2 regions of the Neobacillus sp. plas4 genome follow, and region 1 is predicted to be linked to the other one. Evidence: predicted binding sites of a transcription regulator. Region 1 holds the regulator's gene; the other holds the start of a gene.
What was found. The regulator CtsR, encoded in region 1, represses protease genes until heat stress. The targets are predictions, from matches to a motif close to ATGGTCAATAAAGGTCAAACA.
Positions count from the first base shown of each region.

Region 2: the regulator CtsR is predicted to act here: its motif matches at 7,685-7,705, upstream of AC2TFD_RS08470 (ATP-dependent Clp protease ATP-binding subunit).

Region 1 is NZ_CM170152.1:135,119-150,002, reverse strand. Features, by position in the region: gene ispD (2-C-methyl-D-erythritol 4-phosphate cytidylyltransferase) at 1-502, opposite strand, end outside; gene AC2TFD_RS00710 (PIN/TRAM domain-containing protein) at 575-1,660, opposite strand; gene disA (DNA integrity scanning diadenylate cyclase DisA) at 1,818-2,891, opposite strand; gene radA (DNA repair protein RadA) at 2,895-4,277, opposite strand; gene clpC (ATP-dependent protease ATP-binding subunit ClpC) at 4,546-6,987, opposite strand; gene mcsB (protein-arginine kinase McsB) at 7,001-8,074, opposite strand; gene mcsA (protein-arginine kinase activator protein McsA) at 8,076-8,624, opposite strand; gene AC2TFD_RS00680 (CtsR family transcriptional regulator) at 8,655-9,116, opposite strand; rRNA gene rrf (5S ribosomal RNA) at 9,785-9,900, opposite strand; rRNA gene AC2TFD_RS00670 (23S ribosomal RNA) at 9,980-12,915, opposite strand; rRNA gene AC2TFD_RS00665 (16S ribosomal RNA) at 13,116-14,665, opposite strand.
Region 2 is NZ_CM170152.1:1,682,195-1,697,078, forward strand. Features, by position in the region: gene AC2TFD_RS08445 (acyl-ACP desaturase) at 1-858, shown strand, start outside; gene AC2TFD_RS08450 (hypothetical protein) at 949-1,296, opposite strand; gene AC2TFD_RS08455 (MFS transporter) at 1,428-2,666, opposite strand; gene AC2TFD_RS08460 (MarR family winged helix-turn-helix transcriptional regulator) at 2,999-3,439, shown strand; gene AC2TFD_RS08465 (M3 family oligoendopeptidase) at 3,722-5,416, shown strand; gene AC2TFD_RS08470 (ATP-dependent Clp protease ATP-binding subunit) at 5,464-7,620, opposite strand; gene AC2TFD_RS08475 (YkvI family membrane protein) at 7,816-8,865, shown strand; gene AC2TFD_RS08480 (CPBP family intramembrane glutamic endopeptidase) at 8,906-9,517, opposite strand; gene AC2TFD_RS08485 (DUF6254 family protein) at 9,818-9,937, shown strand; gene AC2TFD_RS08490 (YkvS family protein) at 10,000-10,188, opposite strand; gene AC2TFD_RS08495 (hypothetical protein) at 10,395-10,589, shown strand; gene AC2TFD_RS08500 (phosphocarrier protein HPr) at 10,870-11,136, shown strand; gene ptsP (phosphoenolpyruvate--protein phosphotransferase) at 11,136-12,848, shown strand; gene AC2TFD_RS08510 (SDR family oxidoreductase) at 12,938-13,723, shown strand; gene AC2TFD_RS08515 (hypothetical protein) at 13,814-14,287, shown strand; gene AC2TFD_RS08520 (NAD(P)-dependent oxidoreductase) at 14,443-14,884, shown strand, end outside.

The DNA.
Region 1 (14,884 bases):
TGGAAAAACGAAAAGCTTGTGGGGTTTGAACAGCCCACAAGCTAGACCTTTCGACAGTTGCCATTACCAAATGATCACGTACTGTTTTCATGGTATCTTTCGCTGGCACTCCAATGATTGCTGCACCTGTTTGTTGTGCTGTTTCCAACAATCGGTGAATATGTTCCTTCAGAATAAAAGGTCGGGCGGCATCATGAACAAGAATAATTCCATCGGTCTCCACTGTTTTTAATGCATTATAAATGCTATCCTGACGTTCTTTTCCACCAGGAACTAATCTCAGCACCTTTTTCACCTGATGCTGCTTTAATAATAATTTAAATTCTACCTCATCCTGAGGGCTAATAGCTAAAATAATGCCCTCACATAACTCATCTTCATCGAACACCTTTAGAGAGTGAATGAGTACAGGCATGTTATTTAGTTCTAACAGAAGCTTATTTTTCCCCGCTCCCATCCTTTTCCCTTGGCCGGCTGCCGGGATAATGACTTGATAAGCCATAGAAAAACTCCAATCTGCTCTTTCTTATTGTCTAGCACTAGCGACTTGGTGCTTCCGCTATTTTGTCCGCCATTACAGTGCCTTCTCTAGTAATTTTGGTTTTGCAAATATCATTCTTCCTGCTGAAGTTTGAAGAACACTCGTAACTAGAACATCTATTCTTTTTCCGATATATTCTCTGCCCTCTTCCACTACAATCATGGTTCCATCATCAAGATACGCAACACCTTGGTGATATTCTTTTCCATCCTTGATTACCTGTACGGCTAACTCTTCTCCAGGCAGGACCACCGGTTTAACCGCATTGGCTAAATCATTGATATTTAAGACAGAGACGCTCTGTAATTCACATACCTTATTAAGATTAAAATCATTTGTTACAAGCATACCGTTCGTAATCTTGGCTAGTTTCACCAGCTTGCTGTCCACTTCTTGTATTTCATCAAAATCGCCTTCATAAATTTCAACTTTAATGGCAAGTTCCTTTTGAATTCGATTTAAGATATCCAATCCCCGTCTCCCTCTATTACGCTTAAGGACGTCAGAAGAATCAGCTATATGCTGTAATTCCTCAAGCACAAAACGAGGAATTACAATGGTTCCTTCTAAAAACCCTGTTTGGCAAATATCAGCCACTCGACCATCAATAATTACACTTGTATCTAGAATCTTCAGCGATTGCCCTTCAGCCTTTTCAGGATCTTCATCCCCAGATTTCTTTTTCCCTCGGCTGCCAAAAAGATTTAAAAACTCATCTCTTTTCTTAAATCCCACCTGAAAGCCTAAGTAACCAAATAATAATGTCAGTAAAATGGGAGCGACAGCATTTAGTATAGGTTCTTGAACTGCATTTAGAGCAAATCCGATTAAAAAGGCTACTAATAAGCCAAAGATTAATCCCATACTGCCAAAAATCACATCTGTTACCGGGATTTTTACCAGTGAATCTTCTGCCCATTTAATAAACTCAAGTACATAATCTACTGCCCAAAAAGTTATAAGATAAAAAATAATTGCACCTATAATAGCTGCTGCATATGAGTTACTGATTATTGGAATGTCATCAAAATTAATTAATTTTAGCAGTTGCGGAATTAACAATATTCCAAGCGTACCGCCAGTTATGAGAAAACATGCTTGCACAATACGTCTTAACATTCCTTCACCTCCTCTACTCATTATAAACATATTCCCAAAATTGAAACCTTTGTTTGTCGATTATTTTGTCAAAATGGTTAAAATAAATCGTTATAATTTTCACTTCATAGGGTAGCACTCGAGAAATCTCCTGTCAACAAATGGAAATTTAAAAAACTTATATTTGTCGCTCCGTATATAAGCGATCTTTAATTAACTTTAAGCCTTCCTTGATTTTTTTTGCGCGAATTTCTCCTATGCCTTCAACATCGTCTAAATTTTCAACACTTGCTGAGACGATTGCGGAAAACTCACTAAAGCTGTTAATGATATTTTCAATAATCACCATTGGAAGACGAGGTATTTTGTTCAAAATCCGATACCCACGAGGTTGTTTACTTTCATCTAACGGAATATATCCTTGATAACCCATTAGTTTTAAAATCGTAATATCATCTAATGATCCATTACTGGTGACTGTCTGCATTCGTTTAAGGACATCTCTTGCCTTTATATCCCTATCCAAAGCATAATCTTTAATAATAAGGGCTGTCTCTTCTTCTAGGTCCGTTAAAATTTCGTTCATTTGCAGACGAATCAGTCTGCCCTCAGTACCGAGCTCGTTTAAGTACGTAATCAGTTCATTTTTTATTCTTAACACCATTTCGAATCGGTGCAGAACAAGAAGAAAATCGTTATAGGTAACGGACTCCTCAAACTCTAAAATACTCAAATTTGCGATGCTTCTCTCGAGGACTGATTTATACTTTTCTAGCATTTGAATAGCCTGATTCGCCTTCGTTAGAATGACAGAAATATCTTTAAGTGCATACCGGAAATTTCCTTGATAGAGCGTGATTACATTTCTTCTTTGAGAAATAGCAATAACAAGTGCCTTTGTTTGTCTCGCTACCCTTTCAGCTGTACGATGCCTCATGCCCGTTTCCGAAGCAGGAATATCTGAATCAGGTGCAAGCTGAGCATTCGCAATTAAAATGGTATTCCCTGCTTCATTCAGGATAATTGCCCCATCCATCTTTGCTAACTCATATAGATAGCTTGGAGAAAACGGACAATTGATTTGGAAACCACCATCCACGATACTTTTAACCTTATCATTGTACCCAATTACAATCAGCCCGCCGGTATTTGCCCTAAGCACATTATCGATTCCTTCACGAATAGGTGTACCCGGGGCAATAAACTGTAAAACCTCGCTTACGGCTTGTTCACCCAGCTTTCTATTTTCCATCTACTACACTCCCAACGCTGCTTTTAAGGCTTCAGCTACAGTAGATACACCAATTAACTCTACACCTTTCGGAGATTGCCAGCCGCTCAAATTATTAGCAGGTAAAATGACACGTTCAAAGCCTAACTTTGCAGCCTCCTGAACGCGCTGTTCAATTCTAGAGACTCTTCTTACTTCACCAGTCAGCCCAACCTCACCGATAATACAATCTGTTGCCCTCGTAGGTTTATCTCGAAAGCTGGAAGCAATACTTACACAGATTGCTAAATCAATAGCAGGTTCATCTAATTTTACCCCGCCAGCCACCTTCAGGTATGCATCCTGATTCTGAAGCAGCATGCCCATTCGCTTTTCTAATACAGCCATTAACAATGGAACACGATTATGATCAATCCCTGTTGCCATTCTTCTTGGATTCCCAAAACTTGTTGGCGAGATTAAAGCTTGAATTTCAACAAGTACCGGACGTGTACCCTCCATGGAGGCTACCACCGTTGAACCCGCTGCACCTTGTGATCTTTCTTCAAGGAAAATCTCAGATGGGTTTGCCACTTCATCAAGCCCAAATTCCTTCATTTCAAAAATTCCCATTTCGTTTGTTGATCCAAAACGATTCTTTACCGCCCGCAGAATTCGATACGTATGGTGGCGTTCCCCTTCAAAATAAAGAACGGTATCTACCATATGCTCTAGTAGTCTTGGTCCGGCAATCGATCCTTCTTTTGTTACATGACCAACAATGAAAATAGCAATCCCATTTGTTTTCCCTATTCTCATTAACTCAGAGGTACACTCGCGAACCTGTGAAACGCTGCCTGGCGCAGAAGTTACTTCCGGATGAAACACAGTTTGTATAGAATCAATAATAACAAAGCTGGGGCTCGTACTTTCAATATTTCGGTTTATTTCTTCTAAATTGGTTTCAGAATACACAAGCAGGTTTTCAGACTGGACTCCCAGCCTTTCCGCACGGAGCTTCGTTTGTCTCAAGGATTCCTCGCCGGATATGTATAAGACTTTATTCCCTTTATTCGCCAGTTGAGATGATACTTGCAGAAGCAGGGTTGATTTACCGATACCAGGGTCACCACCAATTAATACCAGTGAACCCTTTACCACTCCACCGCCTAATACACGATTAAGTTCTTGTAAGTCGGTAAGAATCCTAGGTTCAGACAGGGATTCAACTGCTGTAATAGGGGTTGGCTTGGAGAGGATTGTAGAACCTCCCTGAGAATGAGCAAAGGCACCCCTTCTATTTCCACCTGTTACCTCCACTTCCTCCACCATTTTGTTCCATTGCCCGCATCCAGGGCATTTTCCCATCCATTTAGGAGATTCATACCCGCACTCCTGACACATGAACTTCGTTTTGCGTTTGGCCATTTCTATCTTCTCCTACTCTAAATACAAGGCTCTTTTCTTATATTATTACTATTTAAACAAAATTTAATGTTTGTACTTAATTCCTGCAGAAAATAGCATTTTTTGAAAGAGCTGCAAAATTTATTCAAAAGCACAAATAACTATTTTCACGTTAAAATCGGCTTTAAGATTTTAACAATAATCTACGAAAACAGCCAAATATAAAAAGAGGTACACGGTCAAACTTGTTTCGTGTACCCCTTTAGTTTTTCTTAAAAGTCAGTAATGGTTATTTAGTTAGAGTAGTTTTCTCAGCAGTTCTAACTAAGAATTCACCATTATCCACATCAACTATAACATGCTGACCTGTTAAAACTGTACCTCTGAGCAATTCTTCAGAGAGACGGTCTTCAATATGCTTCTGAATAGCCCTGCGTAATGGGCGGGCACCGTATTCTGGGTCGTAGCCCTCAATCGATATTTTATCCTTAGCAGCTTCCGTAAGCTCTAAAGATATATTTTGCTCTTGGAGACGTTTCACAAGCTGGTCAGATAACAGTGTAACAATTTCTCCAAGATGCTTTTTCTCTAAAGCATGGAAGACAATAATTTCATCAATACGGTTTAAGAATTCTGGACGGAAGGCCTTTTTCAATTCTTCCATTACTTTTCCCTTCATATCCTTATAATTCTGTTCTCCATCTTGAATATTAAAACCAACATACTTATTACGTTTTAATGCTTCGGCTCCTACGTTGGAGGTCATGATCAGAACGGTATTACGGAAATCAACGGTTCTTCCTTTAGAATCCGTTAAGCGACCGTCTTCTAGAACTTGTAATAAAATATTAAATACATCAGGGTGTGCCTTTTCAATTTCATCGAGCAGGATAACGGAATACGGCTTTCTTCTTACCTTCTCCGTTAGTTGACCACCTTCTTCATAACCAACATACCCTGGAGGAGATCCAACCAGTCTGGATGTAGAATGCTTTTCCATGTACTCCGACATATCGATTCGAATCATGGCATCCTCATCACCAAACATGGCTTCAGCAAGTGCTCGAGCTAACTCAGTTTTACCTACACCAGTAGGGCCAAGGAAAACAAAAGAACCAATTGGGCGTTTTGGATCCTTTAAACCTGCCCTTGCACGACGAACCGCTTTGGCAACAGCCTTAACCGCTTCCTCCTGACCAATGACTCGGGAATGAAGAATTTCTTCTAAATTAAGTAATTTTGCGGTTTCTGTTTGAGCTAGCTTAGAGACAGGTATTCCGGTCCAGCTTGCAACAACACTCGCAATATCCTCAACTGTAACTTCACTGTTTTCTTTCCCTTGCTTTTCTTTCCATGTCTTCTTCGTTTCTTCCAACTGCTCACGTAGGCGCTGTTCTGTATCCCTCAAGGACGCTGCTTTTTCAAATTCTTGGCTTTGAACAGCAGAATCTTTCTCCTTACGAACTTCATCAAGCTTCACTTCTAATTCTTTCAAATTTGGCGGTGTTGTATAAGAACGTAAACGGACTTTTGACCCAGCTTCATCAATTAAGTCGATTGCTTTATCTGGGAGAAAACGGTCAGAAATATAGCGGTCAGACAGCTTTACCGCTGCTTCAATAGCCTCATCTGTAATGGAAACACGGTGATGCGCTTCATAACGATCTCGAAGACCTTCTAGTATTCTGACCGACTCCTCAGCTGTTGGCTCATCCACACGAATTGGCTGGAAGCGGCGTTCTAGTGCGGCATCTTTTTCAATATACTTACGATATTCATCCAGCGTAGTGGCTCCAATACATTGAAGCTCGCCACGTGCTAGGGATGGCTTTAAGATGTTAGAAGCGTCAATCGCACCTTCTGCTCCACCTGCTCCAATTAATGTGTGCAATTCATCGATAAAAAGAATGATATTGCCAGCCTGGCGAATTTCATCCATAACCTTTTTCAAACGATCTTCAAATTCTCCACGATATTTGGTACCAGCTACAACTGTTCCCATATCTAATGTCATAACTCGCTTATCACGAAGAATCTCTGGAACCTCGTTATTCACAATTTGTTGTGCAAGTCCTTCAGCAATAGCTGTTTTACCGACACCTGGTTCACCAATTAAAACTGGGTTGTTTTTTGTACGACGGCTTAACACTTCAATAACACGCTGAATTTCTTTACTTCTTCCAATGACAGGGTCCAAGCTTCCTTCTCTAGCGATTGACGTTAAATCTCTAGCTAGACTGTCGAGAGTTGGAGTATTTGCGCTGACTGAGGTCCCTCCCTGATGTCCGCCAGATTCATTACTGCCTAGCAATTGAAGTACCTGTTGACGTGCTTTATTCAAACTTACTCCTAGGTTATTAAGAACTCTTGCTGCTACACCTTCTCCTTCACGGATTAAGCCAAGGAGAATATGCTCTGTACCAACATAAGAATGTCCTAATTTTCTAGCCTCATCCATAGATAATTCAATAACCTTTTTCGCTCTAGGTGTGTAGTGGATCGTTTGGGATGCTTCCTGGCCCTTTCCGATTAACGATTCTACTTCCTTTTGAATTTTCTCAGAACCTAGTCCAAGCCCATAAAGCGCTTTTGCAGCAATGCCTTCTCCCTCACGGACTAAACCTAATAAAATATGCTCAGTTCCAATATTGTTGTGTCCTAGTCTAATTGCTTCCTCTTGTGCTAAAGCTAATACCTTTTGAGCTCTCTCAGTAAAACGGCCAAACATCATATTCCATTCCTCCTCACCTTTTATCTTGCTCCATTTTTAGTCGTTCTCGAATTAGGGCTGCTCGTCTTATATCTCTTTCATTTGGTCTTAAATGCCCGCCTGCGTATTGCTGCAGGAATCCTGGCTGCGTTAAAATCATTAATTCATTTAAAATATTCTTAGGGAGATTATCAATGTATCCCATATCAATACCTAAGCGAAGATCAGATAAGCACTTTGCAGCCTCTTTCGTTTCAATGATCCTGCTATTGGATAACACACCATAAGATCGGAATACTCTATCTTCTAATTGTATGTTCGAAGTTTTGCGTAATGCTTCACGTGCAGACCTTTCTTGTGAAATTAACTGGCTTACAACACCTTTTAGGTCACGGCAAATATCTTCCTCTGACTTTCCTAATGTAATTTGATTGGAGATTTGAAATATATTGCCGAGCGCTTCACTCCCCTCACCATAGATCCCTCTTACAACCAATCCCAGCTGATTAATGGCCGGAATGATACGATTTATTTGCTGGGTCAAAATAAGCCCTGGCAAATGCATCATGACTGAAGCTCGGAGACCGGTACCTACATTCGTAGGGCAGCTTGTAAGATATCCGTGCTTCTCATCAAAACCAAAGTGAATAAAACTCTCAAGCCAATCGTCCAATTCATTTGCTGCGGCCAAAGCCTCTGTTAATTGCAGTCCTGGAAATAAACATTGAATGCGGATATGATCCTCTTCATTAATCATAATACTAACTTCTTCATTTTCGGTTAAAAGAACTGCACCATATGGTGAATCCTCTGCTAAATTTGGACTAATCAAATGCTTTTCTACTAACACCCTTTTTTGTAAAGGCTGTAATTCATCAATTTTTAGTAATTCCATTTGCCCAAACTTTGAAAAATTTGATTCACGGAGTATTTCTTCCATCCTTAAAATAATGGATTGTGCTTCTTCGTGGGAAAATAATGTTGGAAATTTTACATTCTCAAAGTTTCGGGCTAAACGGATTCGGGAACTAAGGACAATATCTGAATCAGGTCCCTCCTCGCTCATCCATGAGCTGACTGCTTGACTAATAAAGCGTTCAAGCGACACGTTATTCCCCTCCCTTATTGCTGCCCGGTAATTCTTTTTCAAGTGTTCGGATTTCGTCTCGGATCTGAGCAGCTTTCTCAAATTCTTCTTGTTGGATTAATTCTTTTAGTTCACTTTTTAGATTTTCTACTTGTTTTTTTAGGTGAATACCTCCACCTATTCTTTTCGGTATTTTACCGCTATGTGACCAATTCCCGCTGTGAAGTCTCTTTAAAACTGGCGGAAGCTGCTCATGAAATGTCTCATAACAATGGGCACATCCGAAACGCCCCACTTTGATGAATTGCGGAAAGGTCATCGAACATACATTACACTGGAGAATTTCTTCCTGATGGAACGTATTTTGATTTTGCTTTTGAACAGTAGTATCTATATTTAATAGACCTGCTAATAGGTTATTAAAAGTAAAACCAGATCCTCCAGTAATCATAAACATCTCGCCCTTTTCATGGGCACACTTTTCGCAAAGATTAACTTCCGTTTTTTCACCGTTGATGATTTTTGTAAAATGCAGTGCAGCAGGCCTTTGATTACATTCCTGGCAAATCATTTTTTATTTCACCTCTCTAGCTGGTATATATTATTTATATTTCAATGATGTTAACATTGCTTTTAACATTCTAGCTCTAAGTTCATCTCGGAATGGAAGATCAATATATAAGACTGAACGATCAATAACACTTAACATAATTTTCGCTTCTCTTTTTGTGATTATCTCCTCATGGACTAGTCTATAGATAACATCTTCTGCCGTAGACTGTGCAATACGATTATCAAAGAGTGATAGTAAATGATCGATTACGTCAACTAAATCATGTGACTGAACCTTCATAATTCGAATATATCCGCCTCCCCCGCGTTTACTTTCTACGATATATCCTCGTTCAATGGTAAAGCGTGTATTAATGACATAATTGATTTGTGAAGGAACACATTGAAATTTATCAGCAATTTCACTGCGCTTTATTTCAACATGCTCTTGCTCACTCATTTCTAGCACTTGCTTCAAATACTTTTCGATAATATCGGAGATGTTCCTCATCTTCCCACCTCCTTCATCTGACTTTGACTATCTTTGACTTTAATTATACTGAAAATTTTATGTAGTTGCAAACAACTGCTACTAATGATTTTCTCCATATTTCGCGTGTGTGAAACCTGTTAAATTAGTTTTTAGGTAATTTGTAGGGGGTGGAGGAGCTTTGTGGCTTTTGATTCCCTTTATCGTGGGAGAATTAAGCTTGAGGGAATCAAAGAGTGGCTTGGTTCCCTTTATCGTGGGAAAATCAGGTTTGAGGGAATCAAAGAGTTGGCTTGGTTCTCTCTATCGTGGGGAAAATCAGGTTTGAGGGAATCAAAGAGTTGGCTTGGTTCCCTCTCTCGTGGGAAAATCAGGTTTGAGGGAATCACATTGGGGTTCTGATTCCCTCAAACCTTAATTATGACCTCTTTTGGAAATCAGATTACATAATTCTCCGACTATCGTTCCCCTTTTCAATAAAAATGCCCCCGCACGGGCACGAATAGCCAGCTTTTGTTACCTCTTTTTAGTAAAACACCACCGCATGGGCACGAATAACCAACATTCGTTCCTCTTTTTAGTAAAACACCATCATACGGGCATGAATCTTCTATAACTATTCTGTCTCCACCCTTTAAACATCCAAATAACACAAAAAAACACAACCCTAATCAGGTTGTGCTTCATTTGCCTGGCAACGTCCTACTCTCACAGGGACAAAGTCCCAACTACCATCGGCGCTGAGAAGCTTAACTTCCGTGTTCGGTATGGGAACGGGTGTGACCTTCTCGCTATTGCTGCCAGACTATTTAATTGAGGTTCATTCCCTCAAAACTAGATAATGTCAGAAGAAGTTTAGTAAAAACGAGTTCATCTTTTAAAAATTGGTTAAGTCCTCGAACGATTAGTATCAGTCAGCTCCACACGTCACCGCGCTTCCACCTCTGACCTATCAACCTGATCATCTTTCAGGGTTCTTACTAGCTTGACGCTATGGGAAATCTCATCTTGAGGGGGGCTTCATGCTTAGATGCTTTCAGCACTTATCCCGTCCGCACATAGCTACCCAGCGATGCCTTTGGCAAGACAACTGGTACACCAGCGGTGCGTCCATCCCGGTCCTCTCGTACTAAGGACAGCTCCTCTCAAATTTCCTGCGCCCACGACGGATAGGGACCGAACTGTCTCACGACGTTCTGAACCCAGCTCGCGTACCGCTTTAATGGGCGAACAGCCCAACCCTTGGGACCGACTACAGCCCCAGGATGCGATGAGCCGACATCGAGGTGCCAAACCTCCCCGTCGATGTGGACTCTTGGGGGAGATAAGCCTGTTATCCCCGGGGTAGCTTTTATCCGTTGAGCGATGGCCCTTCCATGCGGAACCACCGGATCACTAAGCCCGACTTTCGTCCCTGCTCGACTTGTAGGTCTCGCAGTCAAGCTCCCTTGTGCCTTTACACTCTGCGAATGATTTCCAACCATTCTGAGGGAACCTTTGGGCGCCTCCGTTACTCTTTAGGAGGCGACCGCCCCAGTCAAACTGCCCACCTGACACTGTCTCCCACCCCGATCAGGGGTGAGGGTTAGAATTTCAATACAGCCAGGGTAGTATCCCACCGACGCCTCCACCGAAGCTGGCGCTCCGGCTTCTCAGGCTCCTACCTATCCTGTACAAGCTGTACCAAAATTCAATATCAGGCTACAGTAAAGCTCCACGGGGTCTTTCCGTCCTGTCGCGGGTAACCTGCATCTTCACAGGTAGTATAATTTCACCGAGTCTCTCGTTGAGACAGTGCCCAGATCGTTACGCCTTTCGTGCGGGTCGGAACTTACCCGACAAGGAATTTCGCTACCTTAGGACCGTTATAGTTACGGCCGCCGTTTACTGGGGCTTCGATTCAGAGCTTCGCTTAGAGCTAACCCCTCCTCTTAACCTTCCAGCACCGGGCAGGCGTCAGCCCCTATACTTCGCCTTGCGGCTTCGCAGAGACCTGTGTTTTTGCTAAACAGTCGCCTGGGCCTATTCACTGCGGCTCTTCGAGGCTATTCACCTCAAAAAGCACCCCTTCTCCCGAAGTTACGGGGTCATTTTGCCGAGTTCCTTAACGAGAGTTCTCTCGCTCACCTTAGGATTCTCTCCTCGCCTACCTGTGTCGGTTTGCGGTACGGGCACCTTTTATCTCGCTAGAGGCTTTTCTTGGCAGTGTGGAATCAGGAACTTCGGTACTATATTTCCCTCGGCATCACAGCTCAGCCTTACGGTGAACGGATTTTCCTATTCACCAGCCTACCTGCTTACACGCACATATCCAACAGTGCGCTTACCCTATCCTCCTGCGTCCCCCCATCACTCAAACGATAAAGAGGTGGTACAGGAATATCAACCTGTTGTCCATCGCCTACGCCTTTCGGCCTCGGCTTAGGTCCCGACTAACCCTGAGAGGACGAGCCTTCCTCAGGAAACCTTAGGCATACGGTGGATGGGATTCTCACCCATCTTTCGCTACTCATACCGGCATTCTCACTTCTAAGCGCTCCACCAGTCCTTACGGTCTAGCTTCAACGCCCTTAGAACGCTCTCCTACCACTGACATCGTAGATGTCAATCCACAGCTTCGGTGTTACGTTTAGCCCCGGTACATTTTCGGCGCAGAGTCACTCGACCAGTGAGCTATTACGCACTCTTTAAATGGTGGCTGCTTCTAAGCCAACATCCTGGTTGTCTAAGCAACTCCACATCCTTTTCCACTTAACGTAAACTTTGGGACCTTAGCTGGTGGTCTGGGCTGTTTCCCTTTTGACTACGGATCTTATCACTCGCAGTCTGACTCCCACGGATAAGTCTTTGGCATTCGGAGTTTGTCTGAATTCGGTAACCCGATGAGGGCCCCTAGTCCAAACAGTGCTCTACCTCCAAGACTCTTACAACGTGAGGCTAGCCCTAAAGCTATTTCGGAGAGAACCAGCTATCTCCAAGTTCGATTGGAATTTCTCCGCTACCCACACCTCATCCCCGCACTTTTCAACGTGCGTGGGTTCGGGCCTCCATCCAGTGTTACCTGGACTTCACCCTGGACATGGGTAGATCACCTGGTTTCGGGTCTACGACCACATACTTATTCGCCCTATTCAGACTCGCTTTCGCTGCGGCTCCGTCTCTTCAACTTAACCTTGCATGGGATCGTAACTCGCCGGTTCATTCTACAAAAGGCACGCCATCACCCATGAACGGGCTCTGACTACTTGTAGGCACACGGTTTCAGGATCTATTTCACTCCCCTTCCGGGGTGCTTTTCACCTTTCCCTCACGGTACTGGTTCACTATCGGTCACTAGGGAGTATTTAGCCTTGGGAGATGGTCCTCCCAGCTTCCGACCGGATTTCTCGTGTCCGGCCGTACTCAGGATCCACTCAGGAGGGAACGAAGTTTCAACTACAGGGTTTTTACCTTCTATGACGGGCCTTTCCAGACCGCTTCATCTACCCCGTTCCTTTGTAACTCCATGTTGAGTGTCCTACAACCCCAAGAGGCAAGCCTCTTGGTTTGGGCTATGTCCCGTTTCGCTCGCCGCTACTCAGGGAATCGCGTTTGCTTTCTCTTCCTCCGGGTACTTAGATGTTTCAGTTCCCCGGGTCTGCCTTCAATACCCTATGTATTCAGGTAAAGATACTGCTCCATTACGAGCAGTGGGTTCCCCCATTCGGAAATCTCCGGATCAAAGCTTACTTACAGCTCCCCGAAGCATATCGGTGTTAGTCCCGTCCTTCATCGGCTCCTAGTGCCAAGGCATCCACCGTGCGCCCTTTCTAACTTAACCTAAATGGTTATTCTCTTAATTTAATAAGAGAGAAAAACTAAAATGGCAATTCACTCGGTTTTTACTTGGTTTCTTCTTCTTACGATTATCTAGTTTTCAAAGAACGATTAAAAAAAGCTTTGAGAGAATTGTACTCTCAAAACTAAACAAACAAGTAACAGTCAACGTTTATCAGTCCACAAGGACTGTATATTCCTTAGAAAGGAGGTGATCCAGCCGCACCTTCCGATACGGCTACCTTGTTACGACTTCACCCCAATCATCTGTCCCACCTTAGGCGGCTGGCTCCTTACGGTTACCCCACCGACTTCGGGTGTTACAAACTCTCGTGGTGTGACGGGCGGTGTGTACAAGGCCCGGGAACGTATTCACCGCGGCATGCTGATCCGCGATTACTAGCGATTCCGGCTTCATGTAGGCGAGTTGCAGCCTACAATCCGAACTGAGAATGGTTTTATGGGATTGGCTAAACCTCGCGGTCTTGCAGCCCTTTGTACCATCCATTGTAGCACGTGTGTAGCCCAGGTCATAAGGGGCATGATGATTTGACGTCATCCCCACCTTCCTCCGGTTTGTCACCGGCAGTCTCCTTAGAGTGCCCAACTGAATGCTGGCAACTAAGAACAAGGGTTGCGCTCGTTGCGGGACTTAACCCAACATCTCACGACACGAGCTGACGACAACCATGCACCACCTGTCACTCTGTCCCCCGAAGGGGAAAGTCCTATCTCTAGGAGTGTCAGAGGATGTCAAGACCTGGTAAGGTTCTTCGCGTTGCTTCGAATTAAACCACATGCTCCACCGCTTGTGCGGGCCCCCGTCAATTCCTTTGAGTTTCAGCCTTGCGGCCGTACTCCCCAGGCGGAGTGCTTAATGCGTTAGCTGCAGCACTAAAGGGCGGAAACCCTCTAACACTTAGCACTCATCGTTTACGGCGTGGACTACCAGGGTATCTAATCCTGTTTGCTCCCCACGCTTTCGCGCCTCAGCGTCAGTTACAGACCAGAAAGCCGCCTTCGCCACTGGTGTTCCTCCACATCTCTACGCATTTCACCGCTACACGTGGAATTCCGCTTTCCTCTTCTGTACTCAAGTCCCCCAGTTTCCAATGACCCTCCACGGTTGAGCCGTGGGCTTTCACATCAGACTTAAAGGACCGCCTGCGCGCGCTTTACGCCCAATAATTCCGGACAACGCTTGCCACCTACGTATTACCGCGGCTGCTGGCACGTAGTTAGCCGTGGCTTTCTGGTTAGGTACCGTCAAGGTACCGGCAGTTACTCCGGTACTTGTTCTTCCCTAACAACAGAGCTTTACGACCCGAAGGCCTTCATCGCTCACGCGGCGTTGCTCCGTCAGACTTTCGTCCATTGCGGAAGATTCCCTACTGCTGCCTCCCGTAGGAGTCTGGGCCGTGTCTCAGTCCCAGTGTGGCCGATCACCCTCTCAGGTCGGCTACGCATCGTCGCCTTGGTGAGCCGTTACCTCACCAACTAGCTAATGCGCCGCGGGCCCATCTGTAAGTGTCAGCGTAAACCGACTTTCAGCTTCCCCTCATGAGAGGGAAAGAATTATCCGGTATTAGCACCGGTTTCCCGGTGTTATCCCAGTCTTACAGGCAGGTTGCCCACGTGTTACTCACCCGTCCGCCGCTAATCAAGAGGTGCAAGCACCTCTTGATTCGCTCGACTTGCATGTATTAGGCACGCCGCCAGCGTTCGTCCTGAGCCAGGATCAAACTCTCCAAGAAAGTTGATATAGCTCATTTGTTACGTTGGCTTAGCTTTTTTTAAAAAACTAAAAAATTGTTTGTTGACGTTATTGTTTGTTTAGTTTTCAAAGAACAAAGCTACTTCATTGAATCGCTTCTTCTCATTATAAGTTCAGCGAACAATTCTTGTTTGTCGCTCAAGACGACTTTATTATCTTACCAAGTTATTAACCTAAAGTCAATAACTTTATTCAAAAT
Region 2 (14,884 bases), 1.5 Mb from region 1:
CCTAAACTAATAGAGTTATATGAAGAACATAAGAAGCGGTCTGAAAAAATAGATTGGGGTTATCATGATTTCTTACCGTGGGATAAGGGGAAAGATTTCAGGCGCGTCCCTTGGGATGAAAGTCAGGTCACACTGCCTCCAGCCATTATTACTGCTGTTGAAACAGCCCTTTTAACTGAAGTCAATCTGCCATGGTTTACCTCTCATTTAGATCAAACGTTTAAGGGATCATTAACAGTTATTAAAGATTTTGTCCATACTTGGACTTCAGAAGAAGATCAGCATTCTAACCTGCTTGAAACGTATCTATTACTCACGCGGAATGTGGATCCTAAGCGTCTTCATCAATTACACAAACAAACGGTTGAGAATGGCTGGAATCCTGATTATCATACACCTTTTGAAACCATGGTTTATACTTCATTACAAGAACTAGCGACCATGGTCTTTTACTATAACGTTGCTAAAACGGCTGGTCCGTATGATAAGGATTTAGCAAGTCTTCTTCGTCGGTTGGCGAAGGATGAAACGCTGCATTATGCCTTTTATCGGGATGTCATTAAATTTCATCTCCAATTAGAGCCTAATTACTGTTATCATTTAGGACATGTTATTAAGAACTTCCAAATGCCAGGAACAGTTATGCCTGATTTCGAAGATCGAATGGCAATTATTGCAAAAGAAGCAAACTATGGTCCATTGGAATATTTTGATCAAGTTTTAGATGTGATTGTGGATTATTGGGAGCTGGAAAAATTAAGACCGATTGCACCAGAAGCGGAAAAGGCTAGACTTGACATCCTAAACTATCATGCAAGGTTGAAAAGGGTTAGAGATCGTTTTTATAAGAATAAATAGGTAACTGTGTTTGATTTTTACTATATGTAGGTTTTTTCACAAGTGAGGGTAAAAAGAAGGTGAAGCAAAAGGGGATAATTTTTTTGTGGATTAAGATATTTTCTCTTCAAGGTTAAAGGCAGAAAGTTGATCTTGTTTACTCAGTGCAACGATAGAGCAAGCAATATCATGAGCACTGTCCATCGATTCCATGATTGGAGAACAATAAAATGGTTTCTTCCAGTTAAAATCACCATTGCAATTGGACGGGTAAACACTTACTTTCCAATGGAAGTATATTTTAGCCTGAGAGAGCTGGACTCCTTCAACTGCAATGAGCCAGTGAGTAGCAGGTGCACCAACCTCAAATGATTTAATTTCGTTAAGTGCTAGTAAATCATTAAAACCAATTGGGATTAAAGCCTTTTGATAAAAATCATGATAATTTGGGGTTTTCATTATTCTAGCCCTCCCTTTTATGTTCTAACTATATTATATGATAGTTTTCAAGATTATTTGAGTAAAAATGTTAAAACTTTTCGAAAATTTAACATTCGTTAAAAAGAGGATGGGCAATGCCCATCCTCTTTCTAACCTTCTTGATTCCACTTTCTGACTAATTCATCACTAGGAAGTAAGAATGCAAGTAAGCCTAGTAATGGCAAGAATCCAATCGAAGATACCATGGCGGACATACTAAATAAATCTGCAATATATCCAAGTCCCACTGAGCCGATAGCCCCCATTCCAAATGCCAGCCCCACGGTTAATCCTGACATAGTTCCAATTTTTCCAGGTACAAGCTCTTGTGCAAAAACGACTGTAACTGAAAAATTGGTCATTAAGATAAAACCTGTGAGCGTAAGAAAGATAAATGCAATAACTGATGGTACGAAGGGAATTAGTATGGAAAAAGGAATAGTCAGTAACATAGAGACAGAGATTAATTTTTTCTTTCCGAACCTGTCAGCTAGCGGGCCGCCAAAAAAGGTGCCAAATGCTCCGGCAATTAAAAAGGCAAATAAGAAAAATTGTGATTCCTTAATTGATAAAGAGTATTCTTCAATTGCAAAGAAAGCGTAAAAATTAGTCATACCCGAAATATACCATGATCGTGCAAAAATGAGCAGAAGAATTAATAATAGTGACTGTTTTACCTTTTTTGAAATACCACTGTTTTTTGTGGACATTGTATTTTTCTTTTTCAATAAAGGAATGTTTTCAATTAATCTATTTTTATACCAATTAGCGATATAGATTAATAACAAAACTGCGATTGCTGCAACAATGGTAAACCAAGAAGCACCTCTTTGGCCAAGGGGAACAAGAATAAGTGCTGTGATAAGAGGTGCCAGCGCCTGCCCTGTATTCCCGCCTACTTGATAAATAGATTGTGCCAAACCTCTGCGGTTTCCTGCAGCCATATAGGCTACCCTTGATCCTTCGGGATGAAATACTGCGGAGCCAAGACCAATAAATATAACAGAGATCACAATTAAACCAAAGGAAGGAGCAAAAGCTAATCCAAGAACACCACATAGCGTTAATGAAAGTCCAATGGGCAAAGCAAAAGGCATTGGTTTCTTATCTGTAATGACTCCAACCACTGGCTGCAGTACAGAAGACACCATGTTTAAAGAAAATGCGATAATGCCTAGCTGGGTAAACGATAAACCCATAGATTTTTCTAAAATTGGAAACATGGCTGGGATAACTGCCTGAATGGAATCGTTGAGTAAATGACAAATCCCGATAATAAAAAGAATATTAAACATGGTCGAATCGGTAGTTTTCGGTGATTTTGCAGACACAGCAGCAGGTTGACTCATCATTACACCTCGTTTTTAAAATATAAATCTTTCAATAAACCTATCTTACATAATTTTTTAGTAAATGAGAACTGGATTGCTTTATCTCCATTTTTTATTATAATAAAGGTGAAAAGTGACATGGTCAAAGTAGGAATAGCTTTGTGAAATTGCCGAATCTTTAAGCTCAATTTTTGGAGCTAAATTGACAGGCTTTGAAAAATTTCTTATAATAATCTTGAAGTCGAGATAAATAGAAAAGTGTGAGCGCCTTGATCTTGTATAATGCAGTTCGATTTTTCTTTGGCGCTGGAGCTGGAAAATTTCAGATTTAATAAAAAAGGATGATTCGTATGGAAAATGATTCTGTATCACAATCGTTGAAGCTTTTTATTGTTCTATCAAGGGCTTTTAAAGCGATTAATGATCATGTGAATAAAGTTATTCAAGCAAGTGGATTAAACCCAACAGAATTTGCAGTATTAGAGCTTCTATATCACAAAGGTGATCAGCCTATGCAGCAAATTGGCGGCAAAATATTACTTGCTAGCGGCAGTATCACCTATGTGGTGGATAAGCTGGAACAAAAAGGGCTGTTAGTGAGAATCGCCTGCCCAAACGATAGAAGGGTAACATATGCCCAAATTACGGATAAAGGGAAAGAATTTATTCAAGAAATTTTCCCTGAGCATGCCCAGCAGATCCATTCACTGATGTCTAGTTTGACCGATTCTGAAAAACAGGATGCGATTGAACTATTAAAAAAACTTGGGTTGCCTGCAGGGAAATTTTAATACGGCATCTGCCGTATTTTTTTATTTAGGCTTATTTTTAAAATATGTTGTTAAAATCTTAAAGCCGATTTTAACGTGCAAACAGAAATTTTGCGCTTTAGATTTTAGTTTGCTGGCTCTTTTCTTATTAAATTTTGCTGTTTTCTCAGAATTTTATCAAAATCATTAAATTTTGTTGCAAAAAATTGCAAAGTTAAGAAAAGAGCCTTTACATAAAGGAATATTAATGGTTAGTGTTGAAAGAAATAGGTGGAAAAGTTTGATTTAAAGGGGATGTTTTGAATGAGATTTGAAGAGTATACATATACCCGTCCGAACCTTGACGAAGTAAAAGCTAGAATTGAATCAGCACTTCAAAAGTTTACAAGTGCACCTTCAGTAGAAGAACAAATCTTGGCAATGAACGAAGTGAATCAGGTAAGAAATGATATTGGAACGATGTTTAATCTGTGCTATATTCGCCATTCTGTTGATACAAACGATGAGTTTTATAAAACCGAACAGGATTATATGGATGAACTGCAGCCTGAAATAGAAGGGCTTGTGACGAAATATTATCAGGCTTTTGTAAATTCTAAATTCCGCAATGAATTGGAGATTAAATTTGGCAAACAATTATTCGCGCTTGCTGAAGGACAATTAAAGACCTTTAAACCTGAAATAGTACCTTTGCTTCAAAGGGAAAATCGATTGTCAACAGAGTATACAAAACTAATTGCTTCAGCAAAGATACCTTTCGAAGGGGAAGAAAGAACACTTGCACAATTAGAGCCCTTTACCCAATCTACAGACAGAGAAACTAGAAAACTGGCATCTGAGGCAAAGTTTGGCTTTTTTGCTGAGCATGAAGCAGAGCTTGACACAATCTATGATGACCTTGTTAAGGTGAGAACTGAAATTGCTCATACGTTAGGCTATAAAAACTTTGTTGAACTAGGTTATTATCGAATGATGAGAACTGACTATAATTCGGAAATGGTGGCAAACTTCCGTCAGCAGGTTAAGGACTTTATTGTTCCAATAGCGACCAAATTAAAAGCACGGCAGCAGGAACGTATTGGGGTTGAACAACTAAAATATTTTGATGAAGGATTTAACTATAAAACAGGTAATGCTGTACCAAAAGGGACCCCTGAATGGATTATTGAAAATGGTCAACAGATGTATGAAGAACTTTCTAAGGAAACAGGAGAGTTTTTCAAATTCATGCAAGATAACCACTTAATGGATCTTGTCGCGAAGAAGGGAAAAGCTGGCGGCGGCTATTGTACCTATATTGAAAACTACAAAGCACCATTTATTTTTTCTAATTTCAATGGAACCTCCGGGGATATTGATGTGCTGACACATGAGGCAGGGCATGCATTCCAGGTTTATTCAAGCAGGAATTTTGAAATCCCTGAATATTATTGGCCAACATATGAGGCGTGTGAGATTCATTCGATGAGTATGGAATTTTTCACTTGGCCATGGATGCAGCTTTTCTTTAAGGAAGATACCGATAAATATAAATTCTCACATTTGAGTGATGCTTTATTATTTCTACCATATGGAGTTTCCGTTGATGAATTCCAGCATTGGGTGTATGAAAATTACGAAGCAACCCCTAAAGAGCGGAAGCAGCAGTGGAGAGAAATAGAGAAAAAGTACTTGCCTCATAAAGAATATGACGGGAATACGTATTTAGAGAATGGCGGATTCTGGCAGCGCCAAGGCCACATCTTCAATTCACCATTCTATTATATTGATTATACGTTAGCTCAAATCTGTGCCTTCCAATTCTGGAAGCGTTCTAGAGAAAACCAAGAAGAGGCATGGGACGATTATGTAAGTCTTTGTAAGCTTGGCGGCAGCATGTCATTTACAAAGCTGGTGAAAGAAGCGAATTTAATTTCTCCTTTTGAGGATGGCTGTGTACAATCTGTTGTTGGTGAAATTGAAGCCTGGTTAAATTCAGTTGAAGATCAGAAGTTATAATCATAAAGAAAAGCGAAGCTAAGCGGCTTCGCTTTTTTCATTCATTATCATACGTTGGCAGTCTCTGTTGTTATTACCTTCAAAACATTGTCTTCTAAGATTGCTGATAATCGATTTGCGTCTGGCTGCTCCAGTATAAAGTCCGCAATCTTATCTTCTAATTGCTCTTGAATCACTCTGCGGAGCGGACGTGCTCCAAAAGCTGGATGATAGCCTAACTCAGCCAGTTTCTCTTTTGCATCTAGGTGAATCGTAAATTCGAGATTTTGTTCTTTTAAGGTTTCTTGTAGATCAATCACCATTAACTCTACAATTTGCATGATATGTTCTTTTTCAAGTGTGTTAAATTCAATAATACTATCAAAACGGTTTAAAAACTCTGGCTTGAAAAAGCTGCCCAAAGAATCTAGGATAGAAGCTTCTTCGATTGCTTCATTTGTCCCGAAGCCAACATGAATGGTTTTGTGTCCTACCCCGGCATTGCTTGTCATAATGATAACAGAATCCTTAAAGCTTACTGTTCTTCCTTGACTGTCTGTAAGACGTCCATCCTCAAGAATCTGTAAAAACATATGCTGCACATCAGGATGCGCTTTTTCAATTTCATCCAATAATATAATGCAATATGGATTTCTGCGGACCTTTTCAGTCAGTTGTCCTGCTTCGTCATGACCAACATATCCTGGTGGTGATCCAATTAATTTTGAAACACTGTGTTTTTCCATATATTCACTCATATCAAGGCGAATCATTGACTCAGTTGAACCAAACAGTTCTTCTGCAAGTGTTTTTGTAAGCTCGGTTTTACCGACCCCAGTTGGACCGACAAATAGGAATGATCCTATCGGACGATTCTTTGGTTTTAAGCCAGCGCGGCTTCGACGTATAGCCTTAGCGACCTTCTCGACAGCTTTCTTCTGACCAATAACTTTTTTAGCTAAGTTCTCTTCTAAGTGCTTAAGTTTATGCTGCTCATCCTCTTGTAATTTACCAACAGGTATACCAGTCTTTTGTTCAATAATCTCTTGAATATGTGAAATATCTACAACGGGTCTGTTGGTTTCTGAAGATTCATTTAAGGATTTTTCAAGCTCAGTTTCTTCATCCCGAAGTGCTGCTGCAAGCTCATAATTTTCGGCTTTAAGTGCACTGTCTTTTTGAATTGTGATTTCCTTTAAACGGTTCTTCACCTGTTCGACGCTATTTCCATCTGAAGTAAGATTTAATTTAGATCCAGCCTCGTCTAGTAAGTCAATCGCCTTATCAGGTAAGAATCGATCCTGGATATAGCGGTGTGACAACTGTACACATGCTTTAATCGCAGCTTCAGAATAGGTTACTTCATGATAATCCTCATATTTATTCTTAATTCCTGTTAGGATTTCAATGGCCTCTTCAGGTGTAGGTTCTGCTACTTGAACAGGCTGGAATCGACGTTCTAGTGCCGAATCTTTTTCGATTTGACGGTACTCTTTCAGAGTTGTTGCACCGACAAGTTGAAGTTCACCGCGTGCAAGTGCTGGTTTTAATATATTTCCTGCATCCATAGAACCTTCAGCAGAACCTGCTCCAACTAGGAGATGTATTTCGTCAATGAAAAGAATGATATTTTTACGATCTTGTAATTCTGCTATCAGCTGCTTCATTCTTTCTTCAAACTGCCCGCGTATACCTGTGTTCGCGACCAAGGAAGCAACATCTAGTAAATAAACTTCTTTATTTCTTAATTTACCAGGTACCTTTCCTTCAACAATTTTCATCGCTAGGCCTTCAGCGATAGCGGTTTTCCCGACACCTGGTTCACCAATTAAGACCGGATTGTTTTTATTACGACGATTTAATATTTCAACGACTCTTTTAACCTCTTCATTACGGCCAATCACAGGATCAATGAGACCAGCTTTGGCCAATTGAGTTAAATTTCGTCCAAATTGATCAATAAAACCTCCCATTCCATTCAGACCATTTTGTGGAGAGGGTGCCTGGCCATTAAAATGGTTATTTTCAGTGCCCTTCATATTAAAAAATAAATCATTAAATGGAAAACCAGAAAAGGAGTTCATCTTTGGATCCATTCCTGAATGAATAGTGTTTTTATTGTTTGTATAACATTTATGGCACAGCTTCATATTGCTGTGTTGTCCATTAATATTTAAATTTAGTTGAACATTAGCCTGGTTTTCTTTACACAATTGACACAGCATCATATAAAACCTCCTAATTATATTTATTTGACTTTGACTATATTTGACCTTATGAACATAGTATACTTTGACCTTCTTTGACTTTCAAGTCGTATGCCTATGGTAATTTTTTCTGTTGCAAAAAGGCTCGTAATTAAAAAAAGCTCGTCTTTGTTTGTCCCCTTGCTCATATATTGTATTTGAGGGGGAGATGAGTTGAAAAAGAATTGGTCAGCAGCTTTTCAAATCGCCGCAGTTTACGTGGGTACAGTTGTGGGTGCGGGATTTGCTACAGGAAGAGAGATTGTTGAGTTTTTCTCACGATTTGGCTTCATTGGGTTTTTGAGCATATTACTGAGCGGCTATCTCCTTATTGTATTAGGTTCAAAGTTGATGAGAATTGCTGCTCAAATAAATGCAGTATCGTACCAGGAATTTAATGTACACTTGTTTGGGAAATGGGCAGGCAGGGGTATTAATATAATTATGCTATTTATGCTTCTTGGAGTATGTGCCGTTATGCTTGCTGGTGCCGGAGCAGTATTTGAAGAGCAATTAGGACTATCGAAGAATTTAGGCGTTTTTATCACGATAATTTTATCCTTTTTAGTAATGCTAGTAGGTACAAAGGGTATATTTGCAGTTAATTCATTTGTTGTTCCTATAATGGTTTGTTTTAGTCTAATGCTAATGGTACTTTCCATTAAACAGCAAGATTTTATTCATCACTTATTATTTATTCCTTATGCTGAGGATGGATGGAAAAGTATACTAGCACCATTTTCATATACAGCATTAAATCTTGCGTTAGCACAAGCTGTCTTAGTTCCGATTGCAAATGAAATTAAGGATGATTGGACGATTAAATGGGGAGGAATATTAGGTGGGGCCGCTTTAACACTTATCTTAATATCAAGCCATTTAACCTTAATCATGCTTCCAAATCTAGAGATTTATGAGATACCGATGGCAATTATTATGAAGCAAGTAGCACCTTTTTTTTATTGGATATTTGTCCTAGTGATTTATGGTGAAATTTTCACATCTGTCATTGGAAACGTATTTGGACTTGACCGACAGTTAAAACAATTCGTTACGGTCCCTACTACTATTACCATATCAGCCATTTTCATCGTTTCTTATATCATAAGCCTAGTTAACTATAGTAAACTATTGTCTAATCTGTATCCATTGTTTGGCTATATTAGTCTTATCTTTTTCGTCCTCTTATGGATGAAGCCATTAAATAATAAAAAAACACCATAAATAGAAAAAGCATCGTCCAATTTATAGACTGATGCTTTTTCTATTTTAATGGCAGTATAATAAAAATCATGATGTCAAAAACAATATGGGAAACAATCACCAGGGGCATACTTTTTTTCCACAAATATAGTGCACCCCACATAAGGCCGGAAAGGAATGCTGCCAGCATTAAAGTAAAGGTTCCTGAATAAATATGGACTGAGGCATAGAGAAGGGCCCCAAAAACAATACTTACAAATGGACGAAAAAAACGCAGGAGTCTCTTCTGAACGAATCCTCGCCAAAAAAGTTCTTCACCAGGTGCTGCCACTAAAATGAGTGCAAGATATTGCCAAAATAATGATGGCGCGAACCAACGGTAGAGCTTCTTAATGCTTTTTTCAAATGGCAGATTTAAGAGGTCGAAACCTTGTACACCCAGCCAGAATATAAAATAGAGAAGGATTCCAGAAAAAGCACCTATAGAAATATATACAAAAAATGACGCTTGATCTTCAACATCTTCTTGGAACATCGCAAAAGTGATTAAAACCAGAAGAGAACCTGTAAAGATATACCAGAATATCGCTCTATCGTAGAAAGTAAAATACATAAGAGCATGGGCAAGAACGTACCCAATAATAAGCCTCAAGTCAAAGAAGCGATTCTTCATTTATTAATAAGCTCCTTTCTAACTGTCTAGCTCCAGCGCCCAGCGGCTAGTGTACTTCGCCCTTTTCCCTACGATAAGTCAACATCGGATCACTCCGTTCTCCGTGTTTCCTTTATCTCAGTCAAAGTGCTCCAGTCCATACGCCGCTAAACGGTCGCTTCTGCTTTTCTTGCAATAGAACTTATTTTAGCAAAAATGATTTATGAAAGGAAATGTTTACAATCCAATTTTGATCGATTTTTATCATAATTCAAAAGAAAATCGAAAAAAATAGTAATGAGAAAGGAAGGAGGATAATAAATGAGTAAATCCCAAAGTCAGCATGAACGTGAATGGACCGTTCGTAAACAAGACCAAAACCCGCACGGAAAAGTAAAATCATTTAAACAGCTTTCAAAAGAAGCTGGTAAAGGAAGATAAATTTTAAATAGGAATAATAAGAAAAGGCAGCAAATCGCTGCCTTTTCTATGAAGCTATTAATTTAATAAGCGCTTTCTTTTACAATTTTATAATTTTTATGGTTAACTACAGTCCGCTGATCCAATTCCAAATCTCGATAATTATCCATTAAAGTTAGATCGACAATTACAGAATTTTCATTTACCTTTTCCACTATCCCTTTTAGCCCGCCGCGGAATTCGATGATATTCCCTACTTCAGCTTTTCTCAATTATCCCTCTCTCCTTTACTTGACAAACTATATATATTCATTTATCTAACAGTTTGCACTACTTTTTATGATTCGTAAAGGATTTTATTTGACAATTTTGTTAATTTCTTAAAAATTTAAAAGAAAAATGGAATCGGTTACAAAAGAGTTCAATGTTTGACTACGATATAGGTTATTATAAAATATGAATAAGGTGGTGCAGAAGTATGAATGATCAATTTGTTATAGATGTTTTAGAAAAATTAAAATCTGGCGAGCTAACAGAGTTTTATGTAAAAAAGGAAGATTTTATGATATTTCGTGAAGTCCTGGTCAAAAGAGAGGACTTTAAACATTTTCGGGGTATTGGTCAACGTGGCGGGGATGTACTGTATCAATACCTAGAAGAACCTAGAAGCTAAATTTGATCATATAAAAAGTGGTTTCAAATGGTGGATCCTATTAAAATGCCAAATGTCAATTTTTTAATGGTTATTGGTTGTCTGTAAAGAATGGAAATGTTATCCTAGCAATTGTATGATTTCAATAATAAAATGAGGCTCTAGCTTACATACTTCCTATCCTTTTGGAGAAAATATAACAATTAGTTCAGTAGTATTGACCTGACTAGATCTGTTATTTATGTAATTAGCCAGCACCATTTTATATTTTTTTACTATATGAGAAGGAGTTTGATTTAACATGGCAGAAAAACAATTTAAAGTAACAGCTGATACTGGAATTCACGCTAGACCCGCAACTTTACTCGTACAAACGGCAAGCAGATTTGATTCAGAAATCAATTTAGAATATAAAGGAAAAAAAGTTAACTTAAAATCAATTATGGGCGTTATGTCATTAGGTATTGGAAAAGGTGCAGATATTTCAATCACTGCGGATGGAAGTGACAGTGAAGAAGCTCTTAGAAGTCTAGAAGAATTATTGAACAAAGAAGGATTGGCTGAGTAATGACATTACTACAGGGGATTGCTGCTTCAAATGGCATTGCCATAGCAAAGGCATATCGGTTAGTTGAACCAGATTTATCCTTTAAGAAACACTCAGTAGAAGACATAACATCTGAGGTAAATCGTTATAAGGCAGCAATTGAGAAAACTAAAGTAGAATTGGAAGCCATTCGAGATCGTGCCCAAATCGAGTTAGGTGCAGATAAAGCTGCTATCTTTGAAGCACATTTACTGGTTCTGACTGACCCAGAATTAAACGGTCCGATTGAAGATAAGATTAAGTCCGAAAATGTGAATGCAGAAGCTGCATTAAAGGAAACTGCAGACATGTTTGTAATGATGTTCGAGCAAATGGAAAATGAGTATATGAAAGAGCGTGCAGCAGATATTCGAGATGTTACAAAACGGGTACTCTCACATTTACTAGGTGTTCATTTAGTAAATCCAAGTATGATTGCTGAAGAAGTAATTATTGTGGCAGAGGATTTAACTCCTTCTGACACAGCCCAATTAAACCGTCAATACGTTTTAGGTTTTACGACTGACATTGGTGGACGTACTTCCCATTCTGCTATCATGGCTCGATCTATGGAAATTCCCGCGGTAGTAGGTACAAAAACGGCAACAGAAGAAATTAAAAATGGTGATTTAGTTATTGTCGATGGTCTAAAAGGTGAAGTACATATTAACCCTGCTCCTGAACTAGTGGAGGAATACCGTACCATCCATCAACAATATGAAGCTCAAAAGATGGAATGGGCAAAGCTAGTGAATGAAAAAACGATATCTGCAGACGGCCATCAAGTTGAATTGGCAGCTAATATTGGTACACCCAATGATTTAAAGGGAGTAGTGGAAAACGGCGGTGAAGGCGTAGGTCTATACCGAACTGAATTTCTTTATATGGGAAGAGATCAGCTTCCTACCGAGGAAGAACAATTTGAAGCTTACAAAGCGGTATTAGAAGGTATGAAGGGGAAGCCGGTTGTTGTTCGTACATTAGACATCGGCGGTGATAAAGAGCTTCCGTATCTTCAATTACCAAAAGAACTTAATCCATTTTTAGGTTTCCGAGCAATTCGTTTATGTTTAGAAGAACAGGATATTTTCCGTACCCAGCTTAAGGCGCTTCTAAGAGCAAGCAGTTACGGAAATCTAAAGATTATGTTTCCAATGATTGCAACATTGGATGAATTCCGTGAAGCAAAGAGTATTCTTGATGATGAAAAACAAAAACTTATTGCCTCCGGGCAAAAGGTCTCAGATAATATTGAACTGGGAATAATGGTCGAAATCCCATCAACAGCAGTTCTAGCTGACCAATTTGCAAAAGAAGTTGATTTCTTTAGTATTGGCACAAATGATTTAATTCAATATACTATGGCTGCAGATCGGATGAATCAGCGTGTTTCCTATCTGTACCAGCCGTATAGCCCATCGATTCTTCGATTGGTGAAGATGGTTATTGATGCTGCACATGCTGAAGGAAAATGGGCAGGTATGTGTGGTGAAATGGCTGGAGACGAAACGGCGATTCCTCTTCTTCTTGGTCTTGGATTAGACGAATTTTCAATGAGCGCAACATCGATTTTAAAAGCACGTTCCCAAATTAAGAAGTTGAGCAAAGCCGAAATGGAGAACCTAGCCAAGCAAGTTTTAAATATGCAAACAACTGATCAAGTAATTGAAGCCGTGAACGCTGCTACAAAATAAGATTATTTAGAGAGACAGGACAATCTGTCTCTTTTTTATAGGAAATTTTTAGTATAATAGTAATAGACAGATTAAAGGGGGATGTAAGGATGGATTTGAATCTTAGCGGGAAAACAGCACTTGTAATAGCTTCGAGCCAAGGTTTGGGATTTGCTATTGCTCAAACGTTGGTAAAAGAAGGAACCAATGTAATGATTTCAGGACGTGATGAGGAAAAACTCAATAAGAAGGCGGCTGAACTTGAATCAATTGGCAAAGGAAAGGTTGCTTTCCAAAGAACAGATATAACAAATACGGAAGATATTAAACGTCTCGTAGCAAACACCATCGAAGTATTTGGAAATCTTCATTTACTTGTCAATAATGCAGGCGGCCCGCCAGCAGGGACTTTTGAAGACTTGACAGATGATGATTGGCAGAACTCATTTGAACTAAATTTATTATCCTATGTGCGTATTATTCGTGAGGCATTACCTTTTTTAAAACAGCAAGGAGGAAAAATTCTTAATATCGCTTCTTCTTCGATTAAAGAGCCTATACCAGGGTTAATCCTTTCCAATACCTTTCGTACAGGAATTGTTGGTCTCTCCAAGACATTAGCTTCTGAATTAGCTCAGTATAATATCCTAATTAATACAATTGCACCTGGACGAATTGCAACAGATCGTGTTAAGCATTTAGATCAAATAAATGCAGATAAACAGGGGATCGATCTCGAAACAGTTGAATTGACCATGAAAGCAGGCATTCCTCTTAAGAGATATGGAACTCCGGAAGAATTTGCGAATGTTGCAGCCTTCCTCCTTTCTGATGCCAATACTTATATGACCGGAAGTTCGTTTTTAGTTGATGGGGGCATGATTAAAGCGATTTAACCTCTCTGTTATTCTTCACTGATCGACCTCATTTTACGTTTATTACCAATAATTTATGGTTAAGGTAAAAACATAAAGGAGTGTTTAAAGATGCGGAGAAGTATAAAAATGGTGTTTTTGTTGATCAGTATTCTAGTAATAGGAACCACGATTGCAGGATGCGGGCTTCCGCTTTCTAAAGAATTAATTGTAAACCGTTACGCGGATGCCTTATTAACAAAAAACAATGAACTTCAATTTCGATTTAGGATTAATAATGAAATTTTAGATAGACAAGAATTATATAAAGTCAAAGTAACGATTCACGATGATCAATTAGCTGCGGCAATAGGTAAACGTGAAATCATCTATGGTGAGGATCAGGTTTTAAATGGAGAATATTTAGAAGTAAAGGGAAAAAGTGAAAAATATATTTTCATGGATCCGCTTCCTTTAAAAGAGGACTTACACATTCATGAATTGCAGCAAATGATTGAAAAAAATAATGCAGTTTCAATCGAAATATACAATAATCAAGAAGTTTTTGGCCGTGTTTTCTTAACAAATTTTTCGTCAGAGCTTTAGAATATAGTTTATTACGATTTTATCTAGGAGAAACTATATTTGTGCATAAATTTGGAGATTGAGCACGAGAACCGGAAAGTACTTAGTTCCGGTTTTTTTACGTTATCAATTATATAATTAAGACGAGAAAATAAAAGAGTGGGGGATTGATGCATTTGTTTACAACAGAAAATACAGTGGTTGGATTTATTGGTACCGGTGTTATGGGAAAAAGTATGGCAGGACATTTATTATCAGCTGGTTTTCAACTAATCGTATATTCAAGGACCAAGGAAAAAGCAGGAGAGCTAGTAGAAAAAGGCGCTGTTTGGGTGGATACACCAAAGGAAATGGCTCAAAAAGCTGATGTTATCTTTACTATGGTTGGCTATCCAACTGATGTAGAGGAGATTTATTTAGGAGAAAATGGACTTGTAAAGAATGGTAAGGCAGGAAACTTTTTGATCGATATGACGACCTCAGCACCATCTCTCGCGTTGAAAATATATAAAGCTGCTAAGGAAAAAGGCATTCATACGATTGATGCCCCTGTTTCTGGAGGTGATGTAGGTGCAAAGGAAGCGAAGCTGTCGATCATGGTTGGTGGACATGAAGAAG